DNA from 3 places in the Streptomyces sp. XY431 genome. Region 1 is predicted to be linked to each of the others. Evidence: riboswitches for the same ligand, from Rfam matches in the RefSeq annotation. Region 1 holds a riboswitch; each other region holds the start of a gene.

Evidence for each region. A riboswitch is a leader RNA that binds a small molecule or an ion and turns the genes downstream of it on or off. The one in region 1 is predicted to bind S-adenosylmethionine.
Region 2: another riboswitch for S-adenosylmethionine. It lies ahead of ADK60_RS27265 (IclR family transcriptional regulator); the one in region 1 lies ahead of ADK60_RS21645 (aminotransferase class V-fold PLP-dependent enzyme).
Region 3: another riboswitch for S-adenosylmethionine. It lies ahead of thrC (threonine synthase); the one in region 1 lies ahead of ADK60_RS21645 (aminotransferase class V-fold PLP-dependent enzyme).

Annotation. Positions count from the first base shown of each region.
Region 1 is NZ_LGDO01000230.1:89,710-100,181, forward strand. Features, by position in the region: gene ADK60_RS21625 (NYN domain-containing protein) at 122-1,423, opposite strand; gene ADK60_RS21630 (hypothetical protein) at 1,769-2,041, opposite strand; gene ADK60_RS21635 (rhomboid family intramembrane serine protease) at 2,243-3,103, shown strand; gene ADK60_RS21640 (Lrp/AsnC ligand binding domain-containing protein) at 3,100-3,381, shown strand; gene ADK60_RS21645 (aminotransferase class V-fold PLP-dependent enzyme) at 3,419-4,783, opposite strand; SAM riboswitch class IV at 4,838-4,955, opposite strand; gene trpD (anthranilate phosphoribosyltransferase) at 5,063-6,139, opposite strand; gene ADK60_RS21655 (hypothetical protein) at 6,314-6,739, opposite strand; gene ctaE (aa3-type cytochrome oxidase subunit III) at 7,136-7,756, shown strand; gene qcrC (cytochrome bc1 complex diheme cytochrome c subunit) at 7,944-8,753, shown strand; gene qcrA (cytochrome bc1 complex Rieske iron-sulfur subunit) at 8,750-9,820, shown strand; gene qcrB (cytochrome bc1 complex cytochrome b subunit) at 9,817-10,472, shown strand, end outside.
Region 2 is NZ_LGDO01000402.1:988-11,459, reverse strand. Features, by position in the region: gene ADK60_RS27310 (hypothetical protein) at 1-837, shown strand, start outside; gene ADK60_RS27305 (DEAD/DEAH box helicase) at 1,092-3,260, shown strand; gene ADK60_RS27300 (hypothetical protein) at 3,406-3,771, opposite strand; gene ADK60_RS27295 (AI-2E family transporter) at 4,124-5,143, shown strand; gene ADK60_RS27290 (nuclear transport factor 2 family protein) at 5,166-5,579, opposite strand; gene ADK60_RS27285 (MarR family winged helix-turn-helix transcriptional regulator) at 5,688-6,143, shown strand; gene ADK60_RS27280 (alpha/beta fold hydrolase) at 6,259-6,945, opposite strand; gene ADK60_RS27275 (VOC family protein) at 7,145-7,585, shown strand; gene ADK60_RS45095 (DUF1963 domain-containing protein) at 7,733-8,473, opposite strand; SAM riboswitch class I at 8,601-8,743, shown strand; gene ADK60_RS27265 (IclR family transcriptional regulator) at 8,939-9,652, shown strand; gene ADK60_RS27260 (SGNH/GDSL hydrolase family protein) at 9,708-10,472, opposite strand, start outside.
Region 3 is NZ_LGDO01000147.1:378-9,056, reverse strand. Features, by position in the region: gene ADK60_RS17545 (ROK family protein) at 1-374, opposite strand, end outside; gene ADK60_RS17540 (extracellular solute-binding protein) at 744-2,027, shown strand; gene ADK60_RS17535 (cupin domain-containing protein) at 2,077-2,427, opposite strand; gene ADK60_RS41950 (DUF3263 domain-containing protein) at 2,531-2,872, shown strand; gene otsB (trehalose-phosphatase) at 2,928-3,779, shown strand; gene ADK60_RS17520 (alpha,alpha-trehalose-phosphate synthase (UDP-forming)) at 3,754-5,232, opposite strand; gene ADK60_RS17515 (glucosyl-3-phosphoglycerate synthase) at 5,283-6,290, opposite strand; SAM riboswitch class I at 6,441-6,572, shown strand; gene thrC (threonine synthase) at 6,591-7,871, shown strand; gene ADK60_RS17505 (ubiquitin-like small modifier protein 1) at 7,923-8,198, shown strand.

The sequences.
Region 1 (10,472 bases):
CCACGATTACGTGAACCTGCCGCCCGCACCCGGACTTCACGAAACCCGCACAAGACCGCAATCCCGGCGCTGACCAGCCGTCATGACCCTCGGTCCGCGACCCCGGGAACCAGGGCACGCCCTAGGGGCGGGCCAGCCGGTTCAGCAGCAGCACCGAGGCCACGGGGCGCGCGCCCGCCTTCCGCACGCCGTCCGCCACCTCCTTGTCCGCCGAGACCACCACCACCGGGCGGCCCTGCGGCTCGGCCCGGACCAGTCGGCGGATCAGCTCGTCCGCCGTCTCACCGGTCCGGCTGAACCGCACCCGCACCCCGCGCGGCGGCGCCATGATCACCGGCACGTCGAGGTCCTGGCCGTCGAACACACAGGTGACCTCCGCCTGGGTGCGCTGCGCCAGCATCGCCAGTCCGCCCAGCAACCGGATCCGCTGCTGCTCCAGCGGCAGCGTCGGATAGCCCGTCTTGGTGACGTTGTAGCCGTCCACCACCAGATGGACCTGCGGGATCGCCAGCAGCTGGTCCAGCAGCGCCGGGTCGTCCTCGGCCAGCCCGCGCCGCGCCACGTCGTGCGGCGAGGCCGAACCCGGCACCACCGCCTCCACCAGGTCCGCCGGACGGATCTGGGAGACCGGCAGCGCCAGCTCCCGCTGGAGGCCCTGGGCCGACTGCAGCACCGTGTCCAGCAGCAGCCGCAACCGCATGTCCTCGACGCCGCGCCCCTCGCGGGCGGAACGCCGGCCCTGCTCGGCGGAGTTCTCCAGCTCCGTGACCCGGTGCCGCAGCCGCCGTGCCTCGCTCTCCGCCGCGCCGCGCTCGGCCGCCGCCTGCGCTCTGACCGCCTCCAGCTCGGCGGCGACCTTCCGGGTCTCCGCCTGCGCCCGGCGGGTGTCGCTCTCCAGCGAACGCAGCCGCCGGCGCAGCGACTCGGCCTCCTTGCGGACGTCCTCCGACTCGGCCCGCTGCCGCTCCAGGTCGGCCCTGGCCGTGGTCCGCAGCTCGGCCAGCTCGGCCTGCAGCTTCTCGACCAGCCGGGTCGCCTCGGCGACCGCGCCCTCGGTGCCGGCCCGCTCGGCCTCCTCGCCGGCCTCGGCCACCAGCCGGCTCCACCCGGCGGACCGCACCAGATAGGCGGCCGCGGCCACGTCCATCGGGTCGGCCGCGCCCGGCACGGCGCCCGCCTCCAGGGCCCTGACCAGGTCCGGCTGACCCAGCCGCAGCCGCTCCGCTATCCGCACCCGGAAGGCCGGCTCCGCCTCCAGCGCCGCGGCCAGCGCGGTCGCCGCGTACTTGGCCCGGCGGGCGGGGGTGAACTTGGCGTACTGGCGCAGCGACTGGGGCAGTTCGCCGAGCGGCAGACCGCCGAGCGCGTCGGAGGCCAGACCGACCACCCGTCGGCGCACCCCCTCCGGGAGCGGCCGGTCCAGCGCCTCGTCCGCCCCCGCCGGTCCCGCCGACCCCGCTGCTCCGCCGTCCGCTGCCGCCGGCTCCTCACCGGCGCCGGACTCCTCACCCGCGGGCGCCTCCGCCGGGACCTCGGTGTCGGAGGGGGCGGCCACTGCCGCGTCCGGCGCCTGCGCGTCCACAGCGGGCTGCCGCCCCTGCGGCCCGGCGGGCTCCTTCGCTGCGTCCACCACGTCCTCGGCTCCGATCCTGGTCCAGCGGGGTACGGCCCTCGGCCGCCACCCCCGTCACACTCCGTGCGTTCTCTCTGTATTGTCCCGTGCGGCGGGCGGCCACGCCGCTCACCGCCCACCGCACGGACCGGGCGGTCAGCCCTGCTCGGGAGCCTCGGCGGCCTCGGCCGCCTCGTCCGCACCGGGACGGGCGACCAGCTCGACCTGGTCCACGGCGTTGCACCAGCGGCAGCGCACCGACTCCACGGTCTCGCTGAGCACCTGGGTCTCCTCGACCTTGGACTCGCCGGCCAGGTCGAAGTGGAGGAACTCGGTCACCCGGGCGGTCCGGGTCACGTCGAAGCGGGTCAGGTTTCCGCAGAGCGTGCAGCGCCAGCGCGTCTCGGCGGTCAGGGCGGGGACGGTCATCGGGGGTCCTCTCGGGTGGTCCCGGAACGGGCTCAGGCGCTCCCCCCGGAGCCCCGGCGTCGGCGGCGGGAGGCGGGAATGCCCGCCCCAAGCCTATTGCCTGGGGCAACCTTCCCGGCTACCGGCCGATCACTCCCGGGCGGTAGCCCACCTGCCGTAACCGCGCGGTGCCCGCCCGGCACCGGGGGGATGCTGGAGCCCATGGCGATCCCGGTCCCCCACCCCGGCGCGCACCGCGGCCGACCGGCCGCCACCGCCCCGGCCGTCTGCTACGCGCTGATCGCGCTGAACACCGCGGTCTTCCTGCTCGGACCGGCGGCGGGGCTCAACCCCCTCTACGGCCGGGACCAGGCCCGGGTCTGCGCCGAGCAGCGCTACGAGCAGCGCTGGGGGGCCGTCCCCGCCGAGCTCCTGACCGGTCACCCGCTGACCGCGGACCAACTGGCCGAGGCCCCCGAGCCGGTACCCGGCTGCCCGGCCTCGGCCACCCCCGGCAAGCACCCGGCGCTGTCCGTGCTCAGCGCGCTCTTCCTGCACGCCGGCTGGCTGCACCTGCTCGGCAACCTGCTCTTCCTCCACGTCTTCGGCCCCGCCGTGGAGCGCCGGCTCGGCCGCCCCCGGTTCCTCCTCTTCTACCTGGCGGCCGGCGCAGTGACCACCTACGGCTTCGCGCTGGCCGAGGCGCACTCGGCGGACTCGACCCGGGTGCTGATCGGCGCCTCGGGGGCGATCTCCGCCGTGCTCGGCTCCTACCTGCGGTTCCACCCGCACGCCCGGGTCACCACGCTCGTCCCGCTGCTGCTCTTCCTGCCGCTGCGGTTCCCGGCCTGGCTGGTGCTGGGCCTCTGGTTCGCGCTCCAGTGGTGGTCGGTGCACTCCGCCGGACCGGGGGTGGCGTACCTGGTGCACGTGATCGGCTTCATGGCGGGCTTCCTGTACGCCTGCACCCTGGCCGAGCGCCGACCCCGCCGTACCCGCACCCGCACCCGCCCCCACCCCCGCGACGGTGCGGCCGACGCCCGCTACCCTGGCGGCACCTCACAAAGGAGTACGCCACCGTGATCACCGCCATCGTCCTGATCAAGACCAGCGTCGACCGCATCCCGGAGATCGCCGAGGCGATCGCCGCCATCGAGGGCGTCAGCGAGGTCTACTCGGTGACCGGCGGCTACGACCTGGTCGCGATGGTGCGGGTGCGCCGGCACGACGACCTCGCCGAGGTGATCCCCGGCCGGCTGAACAAGGTCCCGGGCGTGGCGCACACCGAGACCCAGATCGCCTTCCGCACCTACTCCCAGCACGACCTCGAGGCCGCGTTCGCGATCGGCCTGGAGGAGTAGCCGACAGCGCGGCCGGCCGGAGGGGCCGGACGGGGCCTCAGCCCTCCCGGCGGGTGTCCGCGACGCAGCGGCCGCCCTCGTTCCGGTAGCTCCACGCCGCGCCGTCCGTGACCAGCTCGCGGACGGCGGTCAGGAACCGGTCCACGTGCTCGTCCGGGGTACCGGCGCCGAAGCTCACCCGGATCGCGTTCAGGCTGCGCTCGCCCGGCAGCGAAGCCTCCGGCGCGCCGCACTCCGAGGGCGCGGCCTCCTCGTCGCCGAGCAGCGTGCGCACCAGCGGGTGGGCGCAGAACAGGCCGTCCCGCACGCCGATGCCGTACTCGGCGGACAGCGCGGCCGAGAAGTGCGAGCTGTTCCAGCCCCGGACCACGAAGGACAGCACGCCCACCCGGTCCGCGTCGGCGCCGAACAGGTTCAGCACCCTGACCTCGGGGACCTCCGCCAGACCGGCCTTCAGCCGGGCCACCAGCGCCCGCTCGCGCGCCTCCAGCGCGTCGAACCCGGCCTCGGTGAGCGCCCGGCAGGCCGCCGCGATCGCGTACACGCCGATGACGTTCGGGGAGCCGGCCTCGTGCCGGGCCGGGCCGGTGTGCCACTGCACGGCCACCGAGCCGTCGGTCTCCCGGGCCACCGTACGGGTGGCGCCGCCGCCGGCCAGGTAGGGCTCGGCCTCGTCCAGCCAGTCGGCCCGGCCCGCCAGTACCCCGGCGCCGAACGGCGCGTACAGCTTGTGGCCGGAGAAGGCGATCCAGTCGACACCCAGCTCGCGCACCGAGACCCGGTGGTGCGGGACCAGCTGCGCGGCGTCCAGCACCACCCGGGCGCCGTACCGGTGGGCGGTCCTGGTCAGCTCGGCGACCGGCCAGAGCTCGCCGGTGACGTTCGAGGCGCCGGTGACGCAGAGCAGCTTCGGGCCCTCGGGCGCCTCGGCGAGCGCGGCGTCGAAGGCGGCGACCGCCTCGGCGTGCGAACGGGGGGCGCGCAGACAGGTGACGGTCAGACCGGCGTGCGCCCAGGGCAGCAGCGAGGCGTGGTGCTCGGTCTCGAAGGCGAACACCTGGGTCCCGGCCGGGACGGCGCCGGCCAGCAGGTTGAGCGAGTCGGTGGTGGCGCGGGTGAAGACCACCTGGTCGCCCTCGCGCAGGTCCAGGAACTCGGCGACGGTGCGGCGGCTCTGCTCGAACAGGTCGGTGGAGAGCTGGGACAGGTAGCCGGCGCCGCGGTGCACGCTGCCGTAGTAGGGGGCGTAGGCGGCGACCTCGTCCCAGACCCGCTGGAGCGCCGGGGCGCTGGCGGCGTAGTCGAGCGCCGCGTAGGCGACCTTGTCACCGTTGGCGAGCGGGACCTCGACATCGTGGCCGAGAACGGGGAGGGGGGCGAGGAGGTCGGTCGCGAGAGACATGAGGATGCACTCCGTCTACGGGTCAGGGACCCCGGGAGTGCGTGATGATCCGGGTGTCCGCGCTTGCCACGCGGACGGCTCGCCGCACGGCCCGGTCCTCACCCAGGGCACCCCGCCACGGACGGAGGGTTGCCGGACAGCAAGCTGGGGCTTGTCGCTGTCGCTCATGACCTGGCCAAGACTTTAGGTCGGGTCCGTCCCCCGGTCAAACAAGAGTCCACATCCCGGACACCGACAGGGGCCCACCGGGAGGATTCCCGATGGGCCCCAACCGCCGTGTCACGCCCGGGCGGTGGCCTCCGACCAGTGCTTCAGCAGGTCCCGCGCGGCACCCGAGTCGACGGCCGCCGCGGTACGCCGCATGGCCGCCCCGAGCTGCTCGGCGAGCGGCGCGTCGGTGAGGTCCAGCGCCACCAGCGCGGCCGCCGAGTTCAGCAGCACCGCGTCCCGGACCGGGCCGTGCTCCCCGGCCAGCACCCGGCGCGCGACCTCCGCGTTGTACGCCGGGTCCGCGCCGCGCAGCGCCTCGATGCCGACCGGCTCGATGCCGACCTCGCGCGGGTCGAAGGCGGTCTCGGTGACGGCGCCGTCGCGGACCACCCACACCCGCGAGGTGGTGCTGATGGTCAGCTCGTCCAGTCCGTCGTCGCCCCGGAAGACCAGCGCGGTGGCACCGCGCCGGGCGAGCACCCCGGCGATCAGCCCCGCCAGGCGGGTGTCGAAGCAGCCGATCGCGTGCGCCGTCACCCGGGCCGGGTTGGTCAGCGGCCCCAGGATGTTGAACGCGGTGGGCACCCCGAGGTCGCGCCGGGCCGGCGCGGCGTGCCGCATCGACGGGTGGAAGGTCGCGGCGAAGCAGAAGGTGAGCCCGACCTCCTCGGCGATCTCGGCGACCCGGCGCGGCCGGAGGTCCAGACTGATGCCCAGCTTCTCCAGCACGTCCGAGGAACCGCTGGACGAGGAGGCGGCCCGGTTGCCGTGCTTGACCACCTTGGCGCCGGCCGCGGCGGCGACGATCGCCGACATGGTGGAGATGTTGACGGTCTTGGCCCGGTCGCCGCCGGTACCGACGATGTCCACCGCCGGGCCGGGGATGTCCAGCGGCTCGGCGTGCGCGTACATCGAGTCGACCAGCCCGGAGATCTCGTCGACCGTCTCGCCCTTGGCCCGCAGCGCCACCATGAACCCGGCCACCTGCACCGGGGAGGCCTCGCCGCTCATGATCCGGTCCATCGCCCACGCGGTGGCCGAGCGGTCGAGGTCCTCTCCCCTCAGCAGCGCCGACAGGATGTCCGGCCAGGAGCGGACCACCTGCGCGGGGTCGCTACCACCGTTCGCAGGCTGCACGTTCACCATGGCTGACTCCAGCTCTCGCTGCCCCGGCTGACCGGGGAAGGACGTAGGGACGGAGTCAGCCTATCGAGCGGCGGGGCGCCGGGGCTCCGCCGTTCACCCTTCTTCTCTTGTACTGAGACGCGGGGTGAGACGCGGCCCGGCCGCACCGGTGCAGACCGGGACGGAGCGGTACGGCTAGCGAACGGCGGGCGCCCGCTTGGCCAGCCTGGCCCGCAGCAGCGTGGCGGCGGCCTCCGCCAGCGCCACCGGGTCCACCGGCTGGGAGATCGCCGCGTCGGCCCGGCTCCAGGCGGCCAGCCAGGAGTCCTGCGGCCGGCCGATCAGCACCAGCACCGGCGGGCAACCGTAGATCTCGTCCTTCAGCTGCCGCGCGAGCCCGAGCCCGCCGGCCGGCACCGCCTCACCGTCCAGGACGCAGAGGTCGACGCCACCCTTCTCCAGCGCCTTGAGCACCGCGGGGGTGGTCGCGCACTCCAGGTAGGCCAGCTCCGGCAGGTCCTCCGCGGGCCGCCGCCCGAGAGCGGTCAGCACCTGCTCGCGGGTGGTTCGGTCGTGGCTGTAGACGAGAACGGTCAGCGTCTCGTCGGTCGTGTACGCCATGGGCCCTGCTCCCTCACGTGTGATCCGGACCACGTTCGCCTCTCCCCGGATGCTACTCCCGATCACCGCCCGCCGAGCCCCTCCCGCGCGATCTCTTCCCGACGGCGCCGCCTCCGCGACTGGTCCGGGCGGAGCACGGCGCGTCACCCCAGCCCGCACGGTCCACCCGTACGGCGGACGAGTGGAACTTCCCCTTACCCCCGACGGCACCCGGAAGCCCGTCACGACACGCCGGACAGGGTCCGGACGGGCCCTTCGAGCAACCGTCAGAAAAGGGACACGCCGCTGCTCAGCGGCAGTCCGGACGCTCTGTCGGGCCCCAGGGGGGCATACCGCACGCACCGGACACTCCGAGGGTGACCCCCCGACGTGAAGACGGAATAAGGGACCGACATAATGTCCGTCGTGGCGACAGCAACAGCAGTAGAAACCGGGCACGCGCACGGATCGGTCAACCGGCCGAACATGGTCAGCGTCGGAACGATCGTCTGGCTCAGTTCCGAGTTGATGTTCTTCGCGGCCCTCTTCGCGATGTACTTCACGCTCCGCTCCGTCAAGGGGCCGGAGTTCTGGACCGAGAAGGCGCACGCCCTCAACGTGCCCTTCTCCTCGGTCAACACCACGATCCTGGTGCTCTCCTCGCTCACCTGCCAGCTCGGCGTCTTCGCCGCCGAGCGCGGGGACGTGAAGAAGCTCCGCTCGTGGTTCGTCATCACCTTCGTGATGGGCGCGATCTTCATCGGCGGCCAGATCTTCGAGTACACCGAGCTGGTCAAGAAGGACGGCCTCTCGCTGTCCTCCGACGCGTACGGCACGGTGTTCTACCTGACCACCGGCTTCCACGGTCTGCACGTGACGGGTGGTCTGATCGCCTTCCTGCTGGTCCTGGGACGGACGTACGCAGCCAAGCGCTTCACGCACGAGCAGGCCACTGCCGCCATCGTGGTGTCGTACTACTGGCACTTCGTCGATGTCGTGTGGATCGGCCTGTTCGCGACCATCTACCTGATCAAGTAACCAGCTGATCAGGTCGCTGGCCACCGGCCCCGGGTCCCGCCCTCACCGGCGACGGCCCGATTTCGCCGGTGGCGACGCTCCCACCGACCGACCGCGCGCGCAGCCTTGGACAGGCAGCCTCGTGCCGGCCAGACCGGCCGCCGGGTGCAACCACCAGTCGACCAGATCCTGACACCGGGGTTATTCCGTGAAAAAGCTCTCCGCACGACGGCGCCACCCACTGGCGGCGCTGGTCGTCCTACTTCTCGCCCTGGCGGCAACCGGGGGGCTGTACGCCGCGTTCGCGCCCGCCGGCAAGGCTCAGGCCGACGTGGCGGCGCAGTCGCTCGCGATCGATGAGGGCAAGAAGCTCTTCGCCGTGGGCTGCTCCTCCTGCCACGGCCTGAACGGGCAGGGCAGCAGCGACGGCCCGAGCCTGGTCGGCGTCGGCTCCGCCGCGGTCGACTTCCAGGTGGGCACCGGCCGTATGCCGGCCCAGCAGCCCGGCGCCCAGGTGCCGAGCAAGCCGAACATCTACTCGCAGGCGGAGATCGACCAGCTCGCCGCCTTCGTTGCCTCGCTCGGCCCCGGTCCGGTCACGCCGACCGAGGAGCAGTACACCTCGACCAACCCGGACGACCTGTCCAAGGGTGGCGAGCTGTTCCGCACCAACTGCGCCCAGTGCCACAACTTCGCCGGCCAGGGCGGTGCCCTGACCCAGGGCAAGTACGCCCCGTCCCTGGAGGGCGTGGACGCCAAGCACATCTACGAGGCCATGCAGACCGGCCCGCAGAACATGCCGTCGTTCCCGGACAGCACCATGCCCGAGGAGCAGAAGAAGCAGATCGTGGCCTTCGTCCGCCACACCACCAACGATGAGCCCAACCCCGGCGGTCTCACGCTCGGCAGCCTCGGTCCGGTGACCGAGGGCCTGTTCGGCTGGATCTTCGGTCTCGGCGCGCTCATCGCGGTCGCGATCTGGGTCGCCGCCCACACCACCAAGGCCAAGAAGTCATGAGCCACGACATGTCAGAAGAGAAGCTCCCGGAGTCCCACGGCTCCGCCGGGCACCACGAGGTGGCCGCCCACGGCGATCCGTTCGCCGACCCGGGCCTGCCGGCCCACGAGCCGCGTCGCACCGACATCGACGAGCGGGCCGCCAAGCGGGCCGAGCGCCAGGTGTCGCTGATGTTCGTCGTCTCGATGCTCGCCACGATCGGCTTCATCGCCTCGTACGTGGCCATCGACCCGGACAAGATCGTCTACATCTGGCCGCTGGGCCACGTCAGCGCAATGAACTTCGCGCTCGGCATGACCCTCGGCCTGGCGCTGTTCCTCATCGGCGCGGGCGCGGTCCACTGGGCCCGCACCCTGATGTCGGACCACGAGATCCCGGCCGAGCGTCACCCGATCGAGGCCGACGACGAGGTTCGCGCCGACGTCATCGAGCAGTTCCGGACCGGTGCCGCCGAGTCCGGCTTCGGCCGCCGCAAGATGATCCGCAACACCCTCATCGGTTCGATGGCCCTGGTGCCGCTGTCCGGTGTGGTCCTCCTGCGCGACCTGGGCCCGCTGCCCGAGGACAAGCTGGAGCACACCGGCTGGGAGGAGGCGACCGACGCCAAGCCCCTGCAGCTCATCAACATGAACACCAACCAGCCGATGAAGGCCGAGGACATCATCCAGGGGTCGCTGACCTTTGCGATGCCCGAGGGCCTGCACACCCACGACGAGGACTTCCAGCAGCGCATCGCCAAGGACGCCCTCATGCTGGTGCGCATCGCGCCGGAGGACATCAAGGACGACAAGTCCAAGGAGAAGGGTTTCGAGGGCATCCTCGCCTACTCCAAGATCTGCACCCACGTCGGCTGCCCGATCAGCCTGTACGAGCAGCAGACCCACCACGCGCTCTGCCCCTGCCACCAGTCGACCTTCGACCTGGCGGACGGCGCGCGCGTGATCTTCGGCCCGGCCGGCCACCCGCTGCCGCAGCTGAAGATCACCACTGACGAGAAGGGCTTCCTGGTCGCCCACGGCGACTTCGACGAGCCCGTCGGCCCGAGCTACTGGGAGCGTGCTCGATGAGCAGTACGAGCAGCACCACCTCCGGCGCCACCAAGCCCGCCAGCACGCGCGCCAAGCCCGCGAACAAGTGGGAGCAGGCGGCGGACTGGACGGACGGTCGGCTGGGGATCTACTCCCTCGCCAAGACCAACCTGCGGAAGATCTTCCCGGACCACTGGTCCTTCATGCTGGGCGAGATCTGCCTCTACACCTTCATCATCATCATCCTGACCGGTGTCTACCTGACGCTGTTCTTCAAGCCCTCGATGGGCGAGGTCATCTACGACGGCTCGTACGTCCCGCTCAAGGGCATCCCGATGTCCGAGGCGTACGCGTCGACGGTCGACATCAGCTTCGAGGTGCGCGGCGGCCTGCTGGTCCGCCAGATCCACCACTGGGCGGCCCTGGTCTTCGTCGCGGCGATGTTCGTGCACATGATGCGCGTCTTCTTCACCGGCGCGTTCCGCAAGCCGCGCGAGATCAACTGGGTCTTCGGCTTCCTGCTGCTGGTCCTGGGCATGTTCGACGGCTTCTTCGGGTACTCGCTGCCCGACGACCTGCTCTCCGGCACCGGTATCCGGTTCATGGAGGGCGCCGTCCTGGCGACCCCGCTGATCGGCACCTACGTCCAGATGTTCCTGTTCGGGGGCGAGTTCCCCGGCCACGACATCGT
Region 2 (10,472 bases), on a different contig from region 1:
CTGACCGGCAAGGAGGACTCGGCTCTCCGGGCGCTCAAGCGTCCGCACTTCTTCCTGGAGGTCTGGAAGCCGGGCGCGCCCTCGAAGGTCGTGTTGGTCGCCTGCAAGGGAACGCACGGGAAGCCCGCGCAGGTGCACGCCCAACTGTCCACCGCGGCAGTGCACGTGGAGGCGGTCCACCTCGGCAGGCCGGACGGGACGCCGGCCATGGTGTTCGGTACGGAGATCCCGGGCAAGGACCCCGTCACTCTCCACCTGCTGGAGGCGGCCGGAAGCGGGTCGCTGCTCCGCCCCGCCGGAGTCGGCGAGGTCGATCTGGACACCCCGCCGGAGGACCGCGCCGTCGTACCGGGTATCGACCTCGCGTGGGGGACGGGTGATGAGCCGCGGATGGTGCCCGGATTCCATGTCCGGCCGGAGGACTACGGATGGTTCCGTCGTGTCCTCGCGCACGCGGACGCGGCTGGTCTGATGGCCTTCAGCGGAGGGGGTGAACCCACCGCGAAGTACCTGTCGAAGCGTCAGGGGAAGCGCCATTTCGAGCAGTACACGCATGCCGGCACGGGGATCGTCCAGGACATCGCGTACTCGGTGCATGGCGTCGACTTCGTGGGTACGGACCACGTCTTCCGGTTGAACGGCACGCGGGTGGAGGCGTTCTCCGGGATCGCGAGGGACCTGTTCAAGGACCTCGCGGCCGGCCGGGTCGAGGAGTACCGGCGAGGCGCCTACGCTCTCCGTGAGGAGTGGTCCGACGAACAGTGGGACGCCAAGTGGAACGGGCCGGTCTCATTGAGCCGGGACGGCTCGGTGCTGGCGATCCGCGTCCTGGGCTGACACTTGGTCGACGGACAATTAATTCGGTGGCTCAGGCGGGAGGTTCGGCCTCCCGCCTGAGTCACCAAGCGCCGGGAGGCTCGACAACGCGGGAGCGGAAGCTGCAGGACGGCTCCGGTGTCCTGCCACGCACCTTACTGCGGGCGTCAGTCAGGGACGCATGGTGCTGTTGCGGCGGTACGGGCGGGGCTCGGGTGCAATCATGATGAGGCCCAGGGGGGCGCCGGATGGTCGGAACGAGGTAGGAGTGGTACGTGGCGGACAGGCAACGGACCCTTCGCAAGCCCAAAGCCGTCCTCGCGGATGCCGAGCGACTCCACGCGGCCGCGCTCGCGGTCACCGAGGATCACCGGAGTGCCGTCGCGCAGGTGACCCGGGCAGCAACCGCGCTGAGGGACCGGCTGGTTCGCGACGAACTGGAAACCGTCCCCGTTGCCCGACTCAGGGACGTGACTGCGGGACGCCTCAGGGTCGGTGCGTTGGAGGCCGCGGGTTTCAGCACCGTCCAGCGGATCGTTGATGCCTCCGCGTACTCGCTGCAACTGGTCCCGGGAATCGGTGCGCAGACGGCTGCCCAGACCATTGCCGCTGCTCGCCGGATCGCCGAGGCGGCCGAGCAGAGCGTGGCGGTCCGGCTCGACGTCGACCACCAGGACGCCACGAGCACGGCACTGGTCACCGCGCTTCAGCGGCTCGTCGTCGCCGGTCCCGAGGCGGCCCGCGCCGATGAGGTCGCGCAGCGCGTTGTCGGCGAGGTCGCCGCCCTCGTCGCCGCGGCTCAACCGGCCCGGGGAGTCATCCGCGGTCTGTTGGCCGGGCGGCAGCGCAAGCAGGAGGCCCTCGCCGCCGTCGAGCAGCTCACGGCTCTGCTCGCCGAGTCGGAGGCGCAGGCGATACCGATGCTCTTCGCACAGGCTTCGGCGGACCTCCTGCGGCCGCCGGCGTCCGAGGTCGAGGCGTGGACGGACTTCGAGTACCGCTCGGCCGAGTTCTACGGCGTTCTCGGCGAGGTCGCGGGACTCGCTCCGGATGAGGTCAGCGCGTCCGAGGGCTTTCTGCCCGAGGAACTGTCCAACGGCGTCCGGGCCGAGCCGCTGGACGAAACGCAGTTCAAGGTCTCACTCCGCGGCTACCAGGCCTTCGGAACCCGATTCGCCCTCAGGCAGAAGCGGGTGATCATCGGCGACGAGATGGGCCTGGGGAAGACCGTTCAGGCGATCGCCGCGATGGCGCACCTCCGGGCGCGAGGGAGCACACACTTCCTCGTCGTCTGTCCGGCGAGCGTCCTCATCAACTGGACCCGGGAGATCGAGACCTGGAGCAGTCTGCGCGCCTACCGGTTCCACGGCCCGGAGCGGGAACCGGCACGGGCCGAGTGGATCCGCGACGGAGGCGTCGTGGTGGTGACATTCGACGGCCTCCGCCAGCTGGAAGTCCCTCCGGAACAGGCCGTGGGAATGGTCGTGGTCGATGAAGCCCACTACGTCAAGAACCACGCGGCGCAGCGCTCCCAGGCGGTAGCCGCGTGGACCGACCGTGTCGAGAGGGTGCTCTTCCTCACCGGTACTCCGATGGAGAACCGGGTCGAGGAGTTCCGCAACCTGGTGCACTACCTCCAGCCCGAACTGCTGTCCCGGATCGACAACGGCTCGACCGCGGTCGGTCCGAAGTCGTTCCGGAAGGCGGTCGCTCCGGCCTACCTCCGCCGCAACCAGAAGGATGTCCTCACCGAGCTTCCTGATGCCGTTCACGTCGACGAGTGGGAGGAGTTCACGCCGGCCGACTTCGCGGCGTACCGGGCCGCCGTTACCGCCGGGAACTTCATGGCCATGCGCCGCGCCGCGTACGCGGACCCCGCGCGGTCGGCGAAACTTCAGCGACTGCGGGAGATCGTCGAGGAGGCTGCCGACAACGGCCGGAAGGTCGTGGTGTTCTCGTTCTTCCACGATGTCCTGGCGGCCGTCCGGGGATCACTGGGCCGAGGGGTGTTCGGTCCGATCGACGGCAGTCTCCCGGCGGTGCGGCGCCAGGACGTGGTGGACCGGTTCGCCGCGGTGGCGGGCCACGCGGTGCTGCTGAGCCAGATCCAGGCCGGTGGTGTGGGGCTGAACATCCAGGCGGCCTCGGTCGTCATCCTGTGCGAACCGCAGGTGAAGCCCACCTTGGAGAGCCAGGCCGTGGGCCGGTCCCAGCGCATGGGCCAGGTCCGGCGCGTCCAGGTGCACCGGCTGCTCGTCGCGGACAGTGTCGATCAGCGGATGCTGGAGATCCTGCGGGCAAAGGACCGGCTCTTCGACGAGTACGCGCGTCGGAGCGAGGTGGCGGAGTCGACGCCGGAGGCTGTGGATGTTTCGGAGCAGTCGTTGGCGGTTCGGATCGTGGAGGAGGAACAGCTCCGGCTGGCTGCCCTGCCGCTTGACTGAGCTCGGCGTCCACACCGCGGCCGCCACGGGGTCGGCAGAGGCACGTGTTTCCGCCGACCCGGGCAGGTCGGGGCGGACGGGTTGCCATTGCCGGGATCGGGAAGTGCGGTGACCCGTCGGCGGTCCGGGCGCGGCGGGCGGGTGGTCAGGCCGGGGTCAGGGCGGATTCGTCGAGGCCGTCGAGGATGAAGCCGTTGTCGAAGCGGACCCGGTAGCTGGTTCGGGTGCCGGTGCCGGTGCCGGGGGCTCCGGCGGCGATGACGCGTTGGCGGAGGTCGTCGATCAGACCGGCCGCGAAGCTGTCCAGGCGGGCGCCGCGGAGTTGTTCGTCGAAACTCGCGCGGAGGGCGTCGGAGGCGCCGGCGGAGTCCTGGGCGGCGCCGGTGACGGTGCCGGTCAGGCCGGTGGCGAGGGAGAGGGGGCCGGGGGAGCCGATGCCGGCGGCCCTGCCGTCGGCGGTGACCGGAACGTCCCTGGTCAGCTTCACCCTGGCACCGATCGCGTACGGCATGGTGGTCCCCCCTCGTTCGAACACTGTCCTGTCCGGGCAAGCGTAGTCGGGGTGTTGTGGGGGGAAAGGGTGTTCGGTGTCGTTCGGTGCGGCCGGTCGTGCCGCCAGCCCCGGGGGCCGGCGGCGAACACCCGGGCGTCGGCCGGGCGGGTGCCCGTCGGCGCGGGAACACCCCATGGGGCCGTTCCAACCGCTATCCAGGGTTCATGCCGCTCTCGCACCCCAGCAGTACCGGAGGATTCCCCGGACGGCGCTCCGCGCCCGGCGGCGGTGCGGCATGTCGGTGAGGCGGCCCGGCCCCCGGCGCCCGGACCCCCGGAGTCCGAGTGCCCCCGCGACCGGTGCGGGCCCCGTGCTGCGCCGGCTCTCCGACTACGCCTGGCGGCTGCTCGCCGTCGCGGTGGCCGCGTACCTGGTGCTGACGGTGCTGGGGCGGTTCCACCTGATCACGCTGGCCGGCTTCCTCGCGCTGGTGATCACCTCGGTGGTCCGGCCGCTGGTCGATCTGGCCGGCCGGGTCGTCCCCCGCCCGCTCGCCGTGCTGATCGGCCTGGCAATCGCGATCCTGGTGCCGGCCGGCCTGCTCGCCCTGATCGGCGAGACCGTGGCGAACGACGTGGACCGCCTGAGCCGGGAGTTCCAGGGCGGTCTGGACCGCCTGGAGAAGGCGCTGGAGGGCGCGCCGCTCCACCTCGCGCCCGAGACCTTCGACGACCTCCAGCGGAAGGTCGCCGACTTCGTCTCCGAGCACCGCTCGACCCTGATCAGCACGGCCCTCAGTGGTGCCGGGCGGCTGGTCGAGGTGGGGACCGGCGCCGCGCTCGCGGTTTTCATGTCGGTGTTCTTCCTGCACTCCGGGGACCGGATGTGGCGGTGGACCGCCGCCCAGTTCCCGGCCGCCGCCGGGGAGCACCTCGACCGGGGCGGCCAGGTGGCCTGGCGGACCTTCGCCGGCTACACCCGGGGCATCTTCGTCGTCGCCGCGACCAACGCGGTGATGGTCGGCATCGCCCTGTACTTCCTGGGCGTGCCGCTGGCCCTGCCGTTGACCGTGCTGGAGTTCTTCGCGTCCTTCGTCCCGCTGGTCGGCTCGCCGATCGCGATGCTGGTCGCCTCCGTGGTGGCACTGGCCGCCCGGGGGCCGGTGATCGCGGTCGTGGTGCTGCTGCTGATCGTGGTGATCGGCCAGATCGAGGGCCATCTGCTCCACCCGCTGGTGATGAGCAGGGCGGTCAGCCTGCACCCGGTGGTGGTCGCCGTCTCGGTGCTCGCGGGAAGCATCGCGGCGGGGGTCATCGGCGCGGTGGTCGCGGTGCCCCTGGTCTCGGTGCTCTGGGCGGTCCACGCCGACCGGCGGGGTCCGGCGCGGTGACCCGGGCCGGGCCCGGGGCGGTTCAGCGGGCGCTGCCGAGGTTCCGGTCGGCGTCGCTGCCCTCCAGCATGAGGGTGGTCTCCTCGATGCGGCGGAAGCGGCCGTCGGGGGCGAACTCGGCGAAGAGGTAGACCTCCATCCGGACGGTGGAGCCGTCGGTCTTGACGACCTCCATGGTGTGTCGGTCGGCGTAGCGGTCGCCGTCGGCGAGCTCGTCGTGCACCGCGACCGATCCGCCGGCGACGACGGTGCGCAGGTGGGCGATGTGGGCGAGGAACTCGGTGCGGTCCGCCCAGCTGCCGTCGGTGCGCTGGCGGTAGTCGGGGGCGAAGTGCCGGTCGGCGGCCTCGTCGAGGTCGAGGCCCGGGGTGAGGAGGAGATCGGTGAGGGCGGCGCGGATGTCGGTGCGGGTGGTGGTGGCGGCGGTGCGGTTCATGGGTTCCTCCGGTGGGGTGACGGGTGCCCTTGCGAGTCCAATGCGTGCTTGAAGCACGCTTGTGACTGTAGCAGGGGAAGCGTGCCCCGCGCACGCTAATCTTCAGGGGTGACCGATACGACAGGACAGGACATCGCCGACGCCCTCGGGCTGCTCCTCCGGCGCAGCACCCGCACCAACCTCCACGCCCGGCTGACCGAGGGACTGGGCGAGGGGGTCGACGACCTCACCTACCCGGTCCTCAGCGGCCTCGCCCGCACCGGCCCGCTCAGCGCCGCCGACCTCGGCCGCGAGATCGGGCTCGACCGCACCACCGTCACCCGCCGCGCCGACCGCCTGGAACGCACCGGCCTGCTCGAACGCCGCCCCGACCCGGCCGACGGCCGCGCGACCCTGCTCGCGCTCACCGACGACGGTCAGGACGTCGTCGCCGTGACCCGCCGACGACTGGCCGCCGACATCGAGACCTCCCTCGCCGACTGGCCGCCGGCGGAGGCCCGGACCTTCGCCCGCCTCCTGCGCCGCTTCCTCGACGAGGGGCCGTTCGCCCCCGACCGCGACTGACCCCGCCGCCCGACAGCCTCTCCGCGGGGATCGGCCGATGCGACGGGGTGTCATGACCGGGGCTCTCGATCCGGAGAGACGCTCCGGACGGGCCCCGGGTCCGGGTGGCCGCGCGCTACGCCGCCAGGCTCCGCGCCGCGTCGCGGATGACGTCGAGCACGAAGTCCGGGTGCGACAGCATCGGCACGTGGCTGCTGTCGACGGCGTAGGTCTTCGCGCCCATGCGTTCGGCGGCCGCCCGCTCCAGGTCCGGGTTCACGGTGCGGTCGTTGTTCGCGACGATGTACCAACTGGGCTTCGTGCGCCAGGCGGTGCCCGGGACCTGCTGGCCGAACAGGTCCGCGACGGGCACCGCGCCCGTCGCCAGGACGAGCTTCTGCTCCTCCTCCGGCAGATCGCCGCAGAAGTCGCCGATGCCCGCCTCGGTGAGCCAGATGCGGCCGCCGGAGATGTCGAGGCGCTCGAAGACGGGTGTGCTGGGGAACTTGCTCTGCTGGTCCTGCGAGGTCTCGTCCTCGTCGGGGGCGAGCGCGGCGATGTAGACCAGCGCGCCCACGCGGTCGTGGACGCCGGCCTTGGTGATCAGGGTGCCGCCGTAGGAATGCCCGACGAGCACCACCGGGCCGGGCACGTGGTCGATGGAGCGGGTGACGCACGCGACGTCGCCCTCCAGCGAGTCCAGGCCGTGCTGCGAGCACGCCACCGTGTGGCCCTCGGCCTGGAGCGTGGGGACGAGCCTGTTGAAGCACGAGCCGTCGGCCCAGAGGCCGTGGGCGAAGACGATGCTGGCCTTGGTCGTCATGATGTCCTCCTGCGTCGATGTTGAGCCATGACGGAAACCGTTGGGGCCGAAGCCCACTCCAGCCTCGGGTGTGCCCCCGACTTCCGCGCCCCCAGCCGGGCGCACGGTGCATCCGAACGGGTGGCCGGACCGGGGCCGAGGACACCCGGCGGTTACCGTGACTGCAGCGCTGCTCCCCACCGCACCCAGGAGGCCCCGCATGGCGATCCGGCGCATGGACAACGTCCTCATCGTCGTCGAGGACCTCGACGCCGTCGTCGCGTTCTTCGTCGAGCTCGGGATGGAACTGGAGGGATCGGGGCCGCTGGACTGGCCCGGGGCGGAGCGTGTCATCGGCCTCCAGGACGTCCGCCAGGACGTCGCGATGCTGCGGGTCCCGAACGGTCCCGGCCGGGTGGAGCTGGCGCGGTTCCACCGGCCGAAGGCGATCGCCCCCGAACCGAAGGACGCCCCGGCGAACACGCTCGGCCTGCGCCGCGTCATGTTCGCCGTCGACGACATCGAGGACGTCGTCGCCCGGCTGCGCACCCGCGGCGGCGAACTCGTCGGCGAGATCGTTCAGTACGAGAACGTCTACCGGCTCTGCTACGTCCGCGGCCCCGAGGGCATCGTCGTCGGCCTCGCCGAGGAACTCGGCTGACGTCCACCGAGTGCTTCACCCGGGGTAGTCGGGCGGGACGTCCGGCCGACGGCCTCGGGCGTCACTGACCGGAGCCGGCCGGAGACGTCATGGTCGGGGGCGCGGTCGAGGGACGCCGCCGGCCAGGCGCGGAAGGCTCCCCGGGGCTCAGCACTGCCAGAGGAACACCGCGTCGGTGCAGGGGGAGCAGACGAAGGCGTAGGCCCGGCCGCTGCCGAAGTTCATGGCGGTGAGGGGATCGGGCCCCTCCTGGAGCTGGACGGCGAGCCGCATCGGCTCCGCGCAGCTCGCGCAGCTCGGTGTCTGGTCGTACTGGAGCCAGGCCGGTGTGCCGTTGAGCTGCCCGAGGACGTGGTTCCGGGGGCGGCCGGCCCGTGCCGCCCAGGCGGCGCGGGCACTGTCGAAGTCCTGGGCTTCCGGCAGGAGTTGGGGTTCGGCGGCGCGGGTGGCGCCGAGGAGCAGGACCTCCTCCTCGAACTCCTCCTCGAACTCGTCCTCGTCCTCGTCCGGGGCGTCGAGGTCGTCGTCCTCATCGTCCTCGTCCTCGTCCTCGTCGAGGTCGGCCGGCACCGGAAGGGGGATCGGCGCCAGTCCCCGGGCCGGGAGGATCAGCGCGAGGTTGGCACCCGAGCGGGCCTCCCAGTCCTGACAGACACCCGGACGGTTCTGGCAGGCGAACAGCACCAGCACCCGGTCCTGTGGCCCCGGAGATCCGGCGACGGCGGCGCCGGACCCGTCCAGCACGATCTGCGCGAGGAACTGCAGCGGGCCGCCGCAATCGGCACAGGACGGCCAGGCGGTGCCGGGCGGGGCGAGCGGTACGCCGCCGGTGCGCGTGACCGTCGCGTCGGCCGCGACCGGGCCGCCCTCGGTGATCAGGGTCGTCATACGGCCCGACTGTAGGACACCGCGCCGACAGTGCCGGGCCGCCGTCGGCCCCGTCGGCCCCGTCCGACCGCAGCTCAGGCACCGGGGGCTTGGCAGGTGGGAGGGGGAGTCTTGTATCGTTCTTCGCGAATCATCCAGAGGGGTGGAGGGACCGGCCCTACGAAGCCCCGGCAGCTCCCCGTTCGACCCGGCGTCCGAAGTACGCGCCGTGCCGTGCGGGATCAGTGCCAACTCCGGCCTGTCGCCAATGTGGCGCGGGAAAGATGAGGAGACACGGTGCTCTCTGTGCTGTCCTTCCCCCGGGCGCTTCCCGTCCCGGACCTTTCGCGTACCCGTCTCGTGCCCGGCGCAGGCACTCGGCCCACTTCTGCGGCTCGCCCTCGCTGACCACCCCCCCGGCTCCCCACGGGGGGCCTCCGTGAGCGTGCCCCCGGGCGGCTCACGGGATCTGAGACGGAGACATCCATGGAGAACACGAGCGGCGTCGGCGTGCTCGACAAGGTCACCTCGATCCTCGGCACCCTGGAGGCCGGTCCGGCCACCCTGGCCGGACTCGTAGCCGTGACCGGCCTGGCCCGGCCCACGGCGCACCGGCTCGCCGTCGCACTCGAACAGCACCGGCTGGTCGCCCGGGACGTGGAGGGCCGGTTCATCCTCGGCCCCCGGCTCGGCGAGCTGTCGGCGGCCGCCGGGGAGGACCGGCTGCTGGCCGCCGCCGGCCCGGTCCTCGCCCGGCTGCGCGACGTCAGCGGGGAGAGCGCCCAGCTCTACCGCCGGCAGGGCGGCGTCCGGATCTGCGTGGCCGCCGCCGAGCGCCTGTCCGGCCTGCGCGACACCGTCCCGGTGGGGGTCACCCTGCCGATGAAGGTCGGCGCCGCCGCCCAGGTCCTGCTGGCCTGGGAGGAGCCCGAGCGGCTCCACCGGGGTCTCCAGGGGGCCCGCTTCACGGCGACGGCGCTGAGCGGTGTCCGGCGACGTGGCTGGGCCCAGTCGATCGGGGAACGCGAGCTCGGGGTCGCCTCCGTCTCCGCGCCGGTCCGGGGGCCGGCCAACCGGGTGGTGGCCGCCGTCACGGTCTCCGGTCCGATCGAACGGCTCACCCGCCACCCCGGCGCCCTTCTCTCGCAGACGGTCGTCGAGGCGGCCGACCGTCTCACCGAGGCGCTCCGCCCCACCTGACGGGCCCCGGCCGCCCCGGCCGCGGGGGGTGTCCGCCCCCGCGGCCGAGGGTGGGTCAGCGCAGGCTGTCCAGGTCGATGCTGTCCGCCATGACGCGGTATCCGAGCGGCCCGGGGTGGAGGTGGTCGCCGGCGTGGTAGCCGTCCGGGATCGCGCCGGTGCCCTCGGGGTCGATGGCGCGGTCGAAGTCGGCCACCGCGTCGTACGCGCCGGAGGTGCGGATCCACTCATTCAGGTCGCGGCGCAGCCGGTCGGTCTGCGCGGTCCAGAACGGTGCGCCGCCGAAGGGCATCAGGGTGGCGCCGACTGCCTTGACGCCCCGGGCGTGGGCGGCCCGGATCAGGGTGCGGTGGGCGTCGATCAGCCGCTGGAGGGTCACCGGCGGGTCGTCGCGGTCCACGCCGCAGATCTGGTCGCCGCTGCGGAGGATGTCGTTCATGCCGTGCGAGACGATGACCGTGCCGACGTTCGGCCGGTCGAGCACGTCGCGCCGGAAGCGACTCAGGGCGCTGTCCCCGGCGCAGGCGGAATCGGCGAGCATCTTGTTCGAGCCGATGCCGGCGTTGAGCACCGGTCGCGGCCGGCCGGCGGCGGTGAGCCGCTCGGCGAGGAGGTCGGGGTAGCGGTCGTCGCCGTCGACGGTGGCGCCGAAGCCGTCGGTGGTGGACTCGCCGAACGCCACCACCGCCCTGCCCACGGGCCGCCCGCCGGTGACCTCGACCCCGCCGAGGTAGTACCAGGAGCCGTACCCGGGCCGGACGGCGTCGGTGAACGCCGCCGCGCCGGTGTCCCCGCGGTGGTCGCCGTCGGCCCGGTAGGT
Region 3 (8,679 bases), on a different contig from region 1:
GCGAGACCGCCGGAGCGCACGTCGTGGCCGAGGGCGACCGGCATCGCACCGCCCGGGCCGGCCAGCCGCCCGCCCAGCAGGGTGCGCAGGGGCAGGTCGCGCCAGCCGAGGTTGGCGGAGAAGACCGCGATGCCCCGCTGTTCGTCGATCGTCCCCGGGACGGCGACTCCCGCCGCCAGGGGCGCGACGCCGAAGCGGGCGCGGCCCTCGTCCGCCAGATCGGCGGCGAAGTCGAGGATGGCGGCGACCACGGCGTCCGTGCCGTGTTCCCGCCCGGTCGGGCGTCGTGCTTCGAACAGCACGGAGCCGTCCTGGGCGAGCAACGCGGCTTTCATGCCGGTGCCGCCAACATCGAGTGCGATGACGTGCTTCACGGGGGACAGTTTCCCCCGGTCCGGTCTAAGAGGTCTAGTCCAGTTGTCGCATTGGTCTGGTCCAAAGGGGTGAGCTTTGTCGCAGAAGTGTGCGGGATGCGGCACTTTGCGCGGGCCGCCGGGCGGGTCGCCGGGAGGGCGCGGCACGGCGCGACAGGGCGCGGAAGGGCGTTCAAGAGGTCGGATTCGCGGATTTTGTTGCGCGGTGTGCAACAAATCCCGCACTTCGATAACTACCCGGCGCTCGGGGGCCTGAGGTCTGGACCACCGCATGCCCGGTTTGGCACCCTTGCGGCCTCCCCCCGGCCGGATCTCCCCCGATCCGGTCCGTTTCCCCTCAGCAGGATCCCCCCGAAGGCGGTACCCGCGTTGGACAGGCGCGCCCAGGTCCCCACCCGGTTGTTCGGCGTCGCGATGGCAGGCGCCCTGGCCGGAGCCCTCGTGCTCACCGGCTGCGGCGGCCAGGACGACGGTCCGGTCACCCTCCGGCTGGTGGCAGCCGACTACGGCGAGAGCGCGGACACCAGCTCCAAGCTGTACTGGGACGACGTCGCCCGCCGCTTCGAGGCCGCCAACCCGGGCATCAAGGTGGACGTCGAGGTGGCGAGCTGGACCGACATCGGCAAGCGGGTCGACGAGCTGGTCAGGAGCGGCAAGTCCCCCGACCTGCTGCAGACCGGCGGCTTCGCCGACCAGGCCGCCGCGGACCGGCTGTACAACGCCTCGGACGTGCTCTCGCTGGAGACCCAGGCCAACATCATGGAGTCGTTCTCGCACGCCGGGCAGGTGCTCGGTACGCAGTACGGCATCCCGTTCGTCTCCTCCTCCCGGGTGCTCTTCTACAACAAGGCGATCTTCCAGAAGGCCGGCATCGCCCAGCCGCCGACCACCTGGAACGAGCTCAAGGCGGCCGCCGAGAAGATCAAGGCCAAGGTCCCGGGCGTCACCCCGTACGGGCTGCCGCTGGGGCCCGAGGAGGCGCCGGCCGAGTCGATGCTCTGGACGCTGAGCGGCGGCGGCAGCCTCTCCGACGACGTCGGCAACTACACCATCGACAGCGACAAGAACCAGGCCACCTTCAGCTGGCTGCGGAGCAACCTGGTCGCCACCGGCCTGACGTACCCCGAGCCCGGGAAGATGAACCGCACCCCGGTGTACAGCGACTTCGCGGCCGGCAAGGTGGCGATGCTCAACGGCCACCCGACGCTGCTGCGGATGGCCACCAACGGCAAGATCGACTTCGGTACGGCCCCGATCCCCAAGAAGGACGGCCTGGCGAAGACCGGCAGCCTCGGGGTGGCCGACTGGATGATGGCGTTCAAGGCCAACGGGCACAAGAACGAGATCCGCCGCTTCCTCTCCTTCGTCTACACCAAGGAGAACCAGCTCAAGTTCGACGAGACCTACAACCTGCTGCCGGTCACCCAGGACGCGTTCGACACGATGACCGCGGATCCGAAGCACGCGGACCTCAAGCAGTTCGCGGCCGGGCTCGGCAACGCGAGCTTCTACCCCTTCGGCGACCCGGCCTGGGCCGAGGTCTCCAACCGGATCAAGACCGGCATCGGGGCGGCGGCGACCGCCGAGCCCAAGCCGGTGCTGGAGGACCTCCAGCAGGCGGCGGTGAAGGAGGCGGCCCGGATCCGCAAGTGACCCGGGCCCGGCCGACCGGCGTCGGTGCCGGTAGGTGGTCGGCAGGTGGTCAGTAGGTGATCGTGTAGACCTTGCGGAGCGTCTCCAGGACGGTCCAGGTGGTGCGGTCGCCCTCCTGGAACACCCCGGCGACACCCGGGCCGAGCTCCAGCACCGGGCCGCCGTCGACCACGACGGTGGCCCGGCCGCTCAGCACCACGAAGACCTCCGCCGCCTCGGTGTCGGTGACCACGCCCGGGGTGATCTGCCAGATGCCCGACTCGCCGGAGGCGGACTCGGAGAGCACCAGGCCGGACACCTCGGGGGTGCCGGAGACGATCTGCGCCGGGTCGAGCGGGTCGGGTTCGAGCTCGGCGGTCGGGACGTGCAGGGCGAAGGCGGCGGTCGGGATGCTGGTCATGGGGGCGACGCTAGTCGGCGGACCGGGGCGGCGCAGCGGGCAGGGTGTGTCGGGTCCGCGGGGGAGAATGACACTCCGTAGTGATGGGCGGAGGTGGGCCCGGATGGGCGCGGACGAGGAAGCGGCGCGGCCGGAACCGGAGCGGACGGACGGTCCGGGGCAGCAGGGCGGGGCGGGGCAGCAGGACGGGTCGGAGCAGCAGACCGGCCCGGCCGCTCCGGCCGGGCTGGACGCCAGGGACCGGGCCGTGCTGGCGCTGGAGGCCCGGAGCTGGCGGACGGCCGGGGCCAAGGAGCGGGCCGTCCGGGAGGAGCTGGGGCTCTCCAGCACCCGGTACTACCAGCTGTTGAACGGGCTGCTGGACCGGCCGGAGGCGCTGGCGCACGCCCCGGTGCTGGTCAACCGGCTGCGCCGGGTCCGCGACGCCCGCCGGGCGGCCCGCTGAGGCGCCGCCCCCGCCCGACGGGTGGCCCCCGCCCGGGCTGGGTACGGTGCCGGGCATGGGCCTTTCCGACATGACGCGACCGCTGACGGATGCCGGGCGCGCGGGGCTGGCAGCGCTGCTCGCCGCGCCCCGTGACGCCGTGATCGCCCTCGACTTCGACGGGACGCTCGCCCCGATCGTCCCCGACCCGGACCGGGCCAGGGCGGACCCCGGCGCGGCACCCGCGCTGCGCGCGCTGGCGCCGCTGGTCGGCGCGGTCGCGGTGGTGACCGGCCGGCCGGCCGCCCTGGCGGTGGAGTACGGCGGGCTGGCCGGGATCGACGGGGTGGTGGTGCTCGGCCACTACGGCGCGGAGCGCTGGGAGGACGGCCGGCTGACCGCGCCGCCGCCGCACCCGGGCGTGGCCGCGGTGCGGGCGGAGCTGGCGGAGCGGCTGGCGGCGCTCGGCGCGCCCGAGGGCACCTGGGTGGAGGACAAGGGCCGCTCGGTGGCCGTGCACACCCGGCGGACGGCCGAACCGGCGGCCGCGTTCGAGCTGCTGCGAGCGCCGATGGAGCGGCTGGCGGCCGAGCACGGGCTGGTGGTGGAGCCGGGCCGGCTGGTGCTGGAGCTGCGGCCGCCGGGGGTGGACAAGGGGGCGGCGCTGACCGGGCTGCTGCGCGAGCGCGGGGCACGTTCGGTGCTCTACGCGGGCGACGACCTGGGGGACGTGCCGGCCTTCGCGGCGGTGGAGGGGCTGCGCCCGGAGGGCCTGGCCGGGCTGCTGGTGTGCAGCGGCGCGGTGGGGGACGCGCCGGTGCGCGAGCTCGCCGACCGGGCGGACCTGGTGGTCCCGGGCCCGGCCGGCGTGGTGGAACTGCTGGTCGCGCTGGAGGAGGAGCTCAGCCGCCCGGCCGCAGGGCGTTGAGCTGGTCCAGGAACCACTGCTGCGGCGGCAGCGCCGTCGCGGCGGCGGCCAGCCGCTTGCAGCGGTCGGCCCGCTCCTCGGCCGGCATGGTGAGCCCGGCGTGCAGCGCCTCGGCGGTGGCCACGATGTCGTAGGGGTTGACGCTCAGCGCGTCCTGGCCGAGTTCGGCGTGCGCGCCGGCCTCCCGGGAGAGCACGAGCGCGCACCCCTGGTCGGAGACCACCGGGACCTCCTTGGCGACGAGGTTCATGCCGTCCCGGATCGGGTTGACCAGGGCCACGTCGGCCAGCCGGTAGGCGGCCAGCGAGCGCGGGAAGTCGTCGTCGACGTGGAGGACCAGCGGCCGCCAGTCCGGGGTGCCGAACTCCGCCTCGATCTCCGCGGCGAGCGCCCGCACCTGGTCGGTGTAGGCCCGGTACTCGGCGAGGTCGGTGCGGGACGGGTAGGCGAAGGCGATGTGGACCACCCGGTCGTGCCACTCCGGGCGGGTGCGCAGCAGGTGCCGGTAGGCCAGGAAGCCGCGGACGATGTTCTTGCTCAGCTCGGTGCGGTCGACCCGGACGACGGTGCGGCGGTCGCCGACGGTCGCACGCAGGGTGGCGAGCCGCTCGTCGACGTCCGGCCGGTGGGCCCGCTCGCGCAGGAAGTCGGCGTCGGCGCCGAGGCCGTGGACGCCGAGGGCGGTGGTGCGGCCCGCGTACGTCACGGTGAGCGCCTCGCGGTCGACCTCCGCGTCGAGGTACCGCTCGCAGCAGTCGGCGAAGGCGAGCGCCCAGCGGCGGGTCAGGAAGCCCGCCCGGTCGGCGCCGAGGATGCCGGTGAGGACGGCCTCGGCGATGTCGTCGGGCAGCAGCCGCAGGTACTCGGGCGGCGCCCAGGGGGTGTGCGAGAAGTGGCCGATCCGCAGATCGGGGCGGGCGGCGCGGAGCAGCGCCGGGACGAGCGAGAGGTGGTAGTCCTGCACCAGGACGGCGGCGCCGGGGGCGGCCTCGGCGGCGAGGGCCTCGGCGAAGGCCGTGTTGTACGCGGTGTAGGCCGCCCACTCGGTGCGGAAGCCGGCGTCGAAGACGGGGGCGGTCGGGGTGTTCCAGAGCAGGTGGTGGACGAACCAGAGGGTCGAGTTGGCGATGCCGTTGTAGGCGCGGGCGAAGGTCTCCGGGTCGATGCCGAGCATCCGGACGGCCTGGCCGCCGACGTCGTGGCCGGCCCGGTCGAGCCGGCCGTCCGGGGCCTCGCGGGCGGCCCGGCGGTCGGCGTCGGAGAGGGCGGCGCAGACCCAGACGGCGTCCGGGTCGTCGATCGCGGAGAGTCCGGAGACCAGTCCGCCGCCGCCTCTGCGGAGGGTCAGTGTGCCGTCGTCCGCGGTGCCGAAGGACACCGGCCCCCGGTTGGACGCCACCAGGACGGGGGCGGCGCCGGTCGGATTCGAACGCTCGGTCGTGAGATCACCCATGGTTGGTTGGTTGCCGGGGCTCCGGGGCGGCAAACCCGCGGGACGGGTCCTCAGTGTCGGGTGGCGTACTCGGGCACGGTGTGCATCGGCGGCCGCTCGGTCGCGGTGACCGGGTGGGTGTGGGCGGTGAAGGCGCGGGTCAGCGGGTCGCGGGTGAACTGGGTGAGCAGTGGGCGGACCAGGTCGGCGGAGGCCTTCAGCCGGTGGGTGCGGTCCAGCCGCTCCAGTGCGGTGCGGTAGATGGTGGCCGCCATCCGGCCGAGTGCCTGGGCGTCCTGGTGCCGGTGGTGGCGGATGCCGACGTCCACCTGGGCGAGCGCGTCCAGTCCGGCCGTCTCCAGCGCGTCGACGAGCAGGCCGAGCTCGACGCCGTAGCCGGTGGGGAAGGGCAGCCGTTCGAGCAGTGAGCGGCGGGCCGCGTACTCGCCGCCGAGCGGCTGGACGAAACCGGCGAGTTCCGGCCAGTGCAGATTGAGCAGCGGACGGGCGACCAGTTCGGTGACCCGGCCGCCGCCGGCCGGCACCACCGCGCCGTCGGTCTCCAGCGGCCGGTCGTACATCGCCTTGACCAGGTGGATGTCCGGCTCGGTGAGCAGCGGGCCGATGATGCCGGAGACCAGGGCGGGGTCGAACTCGCGCAGGTCGGCGTCCACGAAGCAGACGATCTCGCCGCGGGTGGCCAGCAGCGAACGCCACAGCACCTCGCCCTTGCCGGGGGCGGCGGGCAGCCGGGGCAGGATGGCGTCCCGGTGGACGACGGTGGCACCGGCCTCGGCGGCGACCTCGGCGGTGGCGTCGACGGAACCGGAGTCGACCACCACCAGCTCGTCCACCAGCGGCAGTCGTTCCATCAGTTCCCGCCGGATGACCCGGACGATCTCGCCGACGGTGGCCTCCTCGTCCAGGGCGGGCAGCACGACGCTGACGGTGCCCGCCGGACCGAGGGCGCGCTTGGCGGCCGGGAGCGTGTGAACCGGTCGGTCGGCCGCGGTCCACGAGCGCCGGCGCAGCCAGGACGCGGTCTCGGGGAGGAGCGCGGGGGTCGGTTCGGCGGGCACGGTGCTCTCCTCGACGGGATCGGTTGGGACGGGTCATCTCGCGTGGCGGACGGTCGGGTTCGGGACCGATGCCTTCGGATACAGTCTTCGTACAGCGATCGGACCTTCGCACGCCGGGGTCGCCGCTGAGCACAACCCACAACTTCACAGAGCTCATCCAGAGGGACTGAGGGAACGGCCCGTTGACGTCCCGGCAACCTTCTCGCACGGTCGGCTTCACGCCCCGGCGGGACAGGTGCCAATTCCGGCCCGGGCGCGACCGCGTCACGGGGAAGATGAGGAGAGAGGCCTCCGCCCATCATGGCTATCGACACCGCCGCACCCGTCACCGTCGACCTCGGCCCCGCCACCGCGCTGTCCTGTCGCGAGTGCGGCACCCGGTTCCCGCTCGGTCCCAGCTTCGCCTGTCTGGAGTGCTTCGGTCCGCTGGAGATCTCCTACGACTTCGGCAGCGAGGGCGCCGAGGAGCTGCGCAAGCGGATCGAGGCCGGTCCGGCGTCGATCTGGCGCTACGCGCCGCTGCTGCCCGTCCCGGCCGACGTGGCGACCAAGCCGAACCTCAACCCGGGGTGGACCCCGCTGGTGAAGGCGGACAACCTGGGCCGCGAGCTCGGCTTCACCGGTCAGCTGCACATCAAGGACGACTCCGGGAACCCGACCCACTCCTTCAAGGACCGCGTGGTGGCCTGCGCCATCGAGGCGGCCCGCGTGTTCGGCTACACCACGCTGTCCTGCTCGTCGACCGGCAACCTGGCCGGCGCGGTCGGCGCGGCGGCGGCCCGGGCGGGCTTCCGGTCCTGCGTGTTCATCCCGCACGACCTGGAGCAGGGCAAGGTCGTGATGGCCGGGGTGTACGGCGGCGAGCTGGTCGGCATCGAGGGCAACTACGACGATGTGAACCGGTTCTGCTCGGAGCTGATCGGCGACCCGGCCGGCGAGGGCTGGGGCTTCGTCAACGTCAATCTGCGGCCGTACTACGGCGAGGGCTCCAAGACGCTCGCCTACGAGATCTGCGAGCAGCTCGGCTGGCGGCTGCCGGAGCAGATCGTGATCCCGGTCGCTTCGGGCTCCCAGCTCACCAAGATCGACAAGGGGCTGCAGGAGCTGATCAAGCTGGGCCTGGTCGAGGACCGGCCGTACCGGATCTTCGGTGCCCAGGCGGCGGGCTGCTCGCCGGTCTCGGCGGCCTTCAAGGCCGGCCACGACGTGATCCGGCCGGTCAAGCCGGACACCATCGCCAAGTCGCTGGCGATCGGCAACCCGGCCGACGGCCCGTACGTGCTGGACATCGCCCGGCGCACCGGCGGCGCGGTGGAGGACGTCACGGACGAGGAGGTCGTGGCGGCGATCCGGCTGCTGGCCCGGACCGAGGGCGTCTTCGCGGAGACCGCGGGCGGCGTGACCGTCGGCGTGCTCAAGAAGCTGATCGAGACCGGGCAGCTGGACCCGTCGAAGGAGACCGTCGCCATCAACACCGGTGACGGGCTGAAGACCCTCGACGCGGTCTCCGAGGCGGGCATGACCGCCGTCATCCGGCCGACCCTGGACGCCTTCCGGGGCGCCGGCCTGGCCTCCGCCTGATCCCGCCCCCCTGATCGACCGGCTCAGCGCCCGAAACCGAGGAGACCCCCCATGAGCGCCAACGTCCGCATCCCGACCATCCTGCGCACCTACACCGGCGGCGTCAGCGAGGTGCCCGCCGAGGGCGCCACGCTGGGCGAGGTGATCGCCGACCTGGAGCGCAACCACGCCGGGATCGCCGCGCGGATCCTCGACGACACCGGCAAGCTGCGCCGTTTCGTCAATGTCTATGTGAACGACGACGACGTGCGGTTCGCCGAGGGCCTGGAGACGGAGATCAAGGACGGCGCGAACATTTCGATCATCCCGGCGGTCGCCGGCGGGTGATCCGCGGGCGGTCCGTTCCCCCCGGGGCGGGCGCGTCGTCCACGGCCGTCCGCGGCACGGAATTCCGTGCCGCGGACGGCCGCGCGTATTTTGGCGGGAATATCTTCGGTCCCGGGCGGAGTAAAGTGTCGCTGGACCGGGAACAGGGCGCGCCCGTAGCCCTGGTCCGGGAACGAATCCACCGCACCGCCACCACCGCCGGCTCCCGTCCGGCGAGAGCCGGGGCGGACCCGGGACCTGGATACATGTCAGGCCGGTGTCAGAATTCTGGCGGGGATTTCGGGTAATACGTCCGCTATGTCCGGCGGAGAATGCAGGACTTTCTCCCGATTGCGCCCGTCCTGTCCGACGGTGCCGCGGGTGAATTCCCCGCCATTGACCCTGTTGCAGAGGGCGTCGATCCGGATACATTCAGCCGCGGTCGACGCAATCGCCCGTTCGCCGGATGCCGTTCGGCGTCATCGGGAGGATTGTGGCGTGC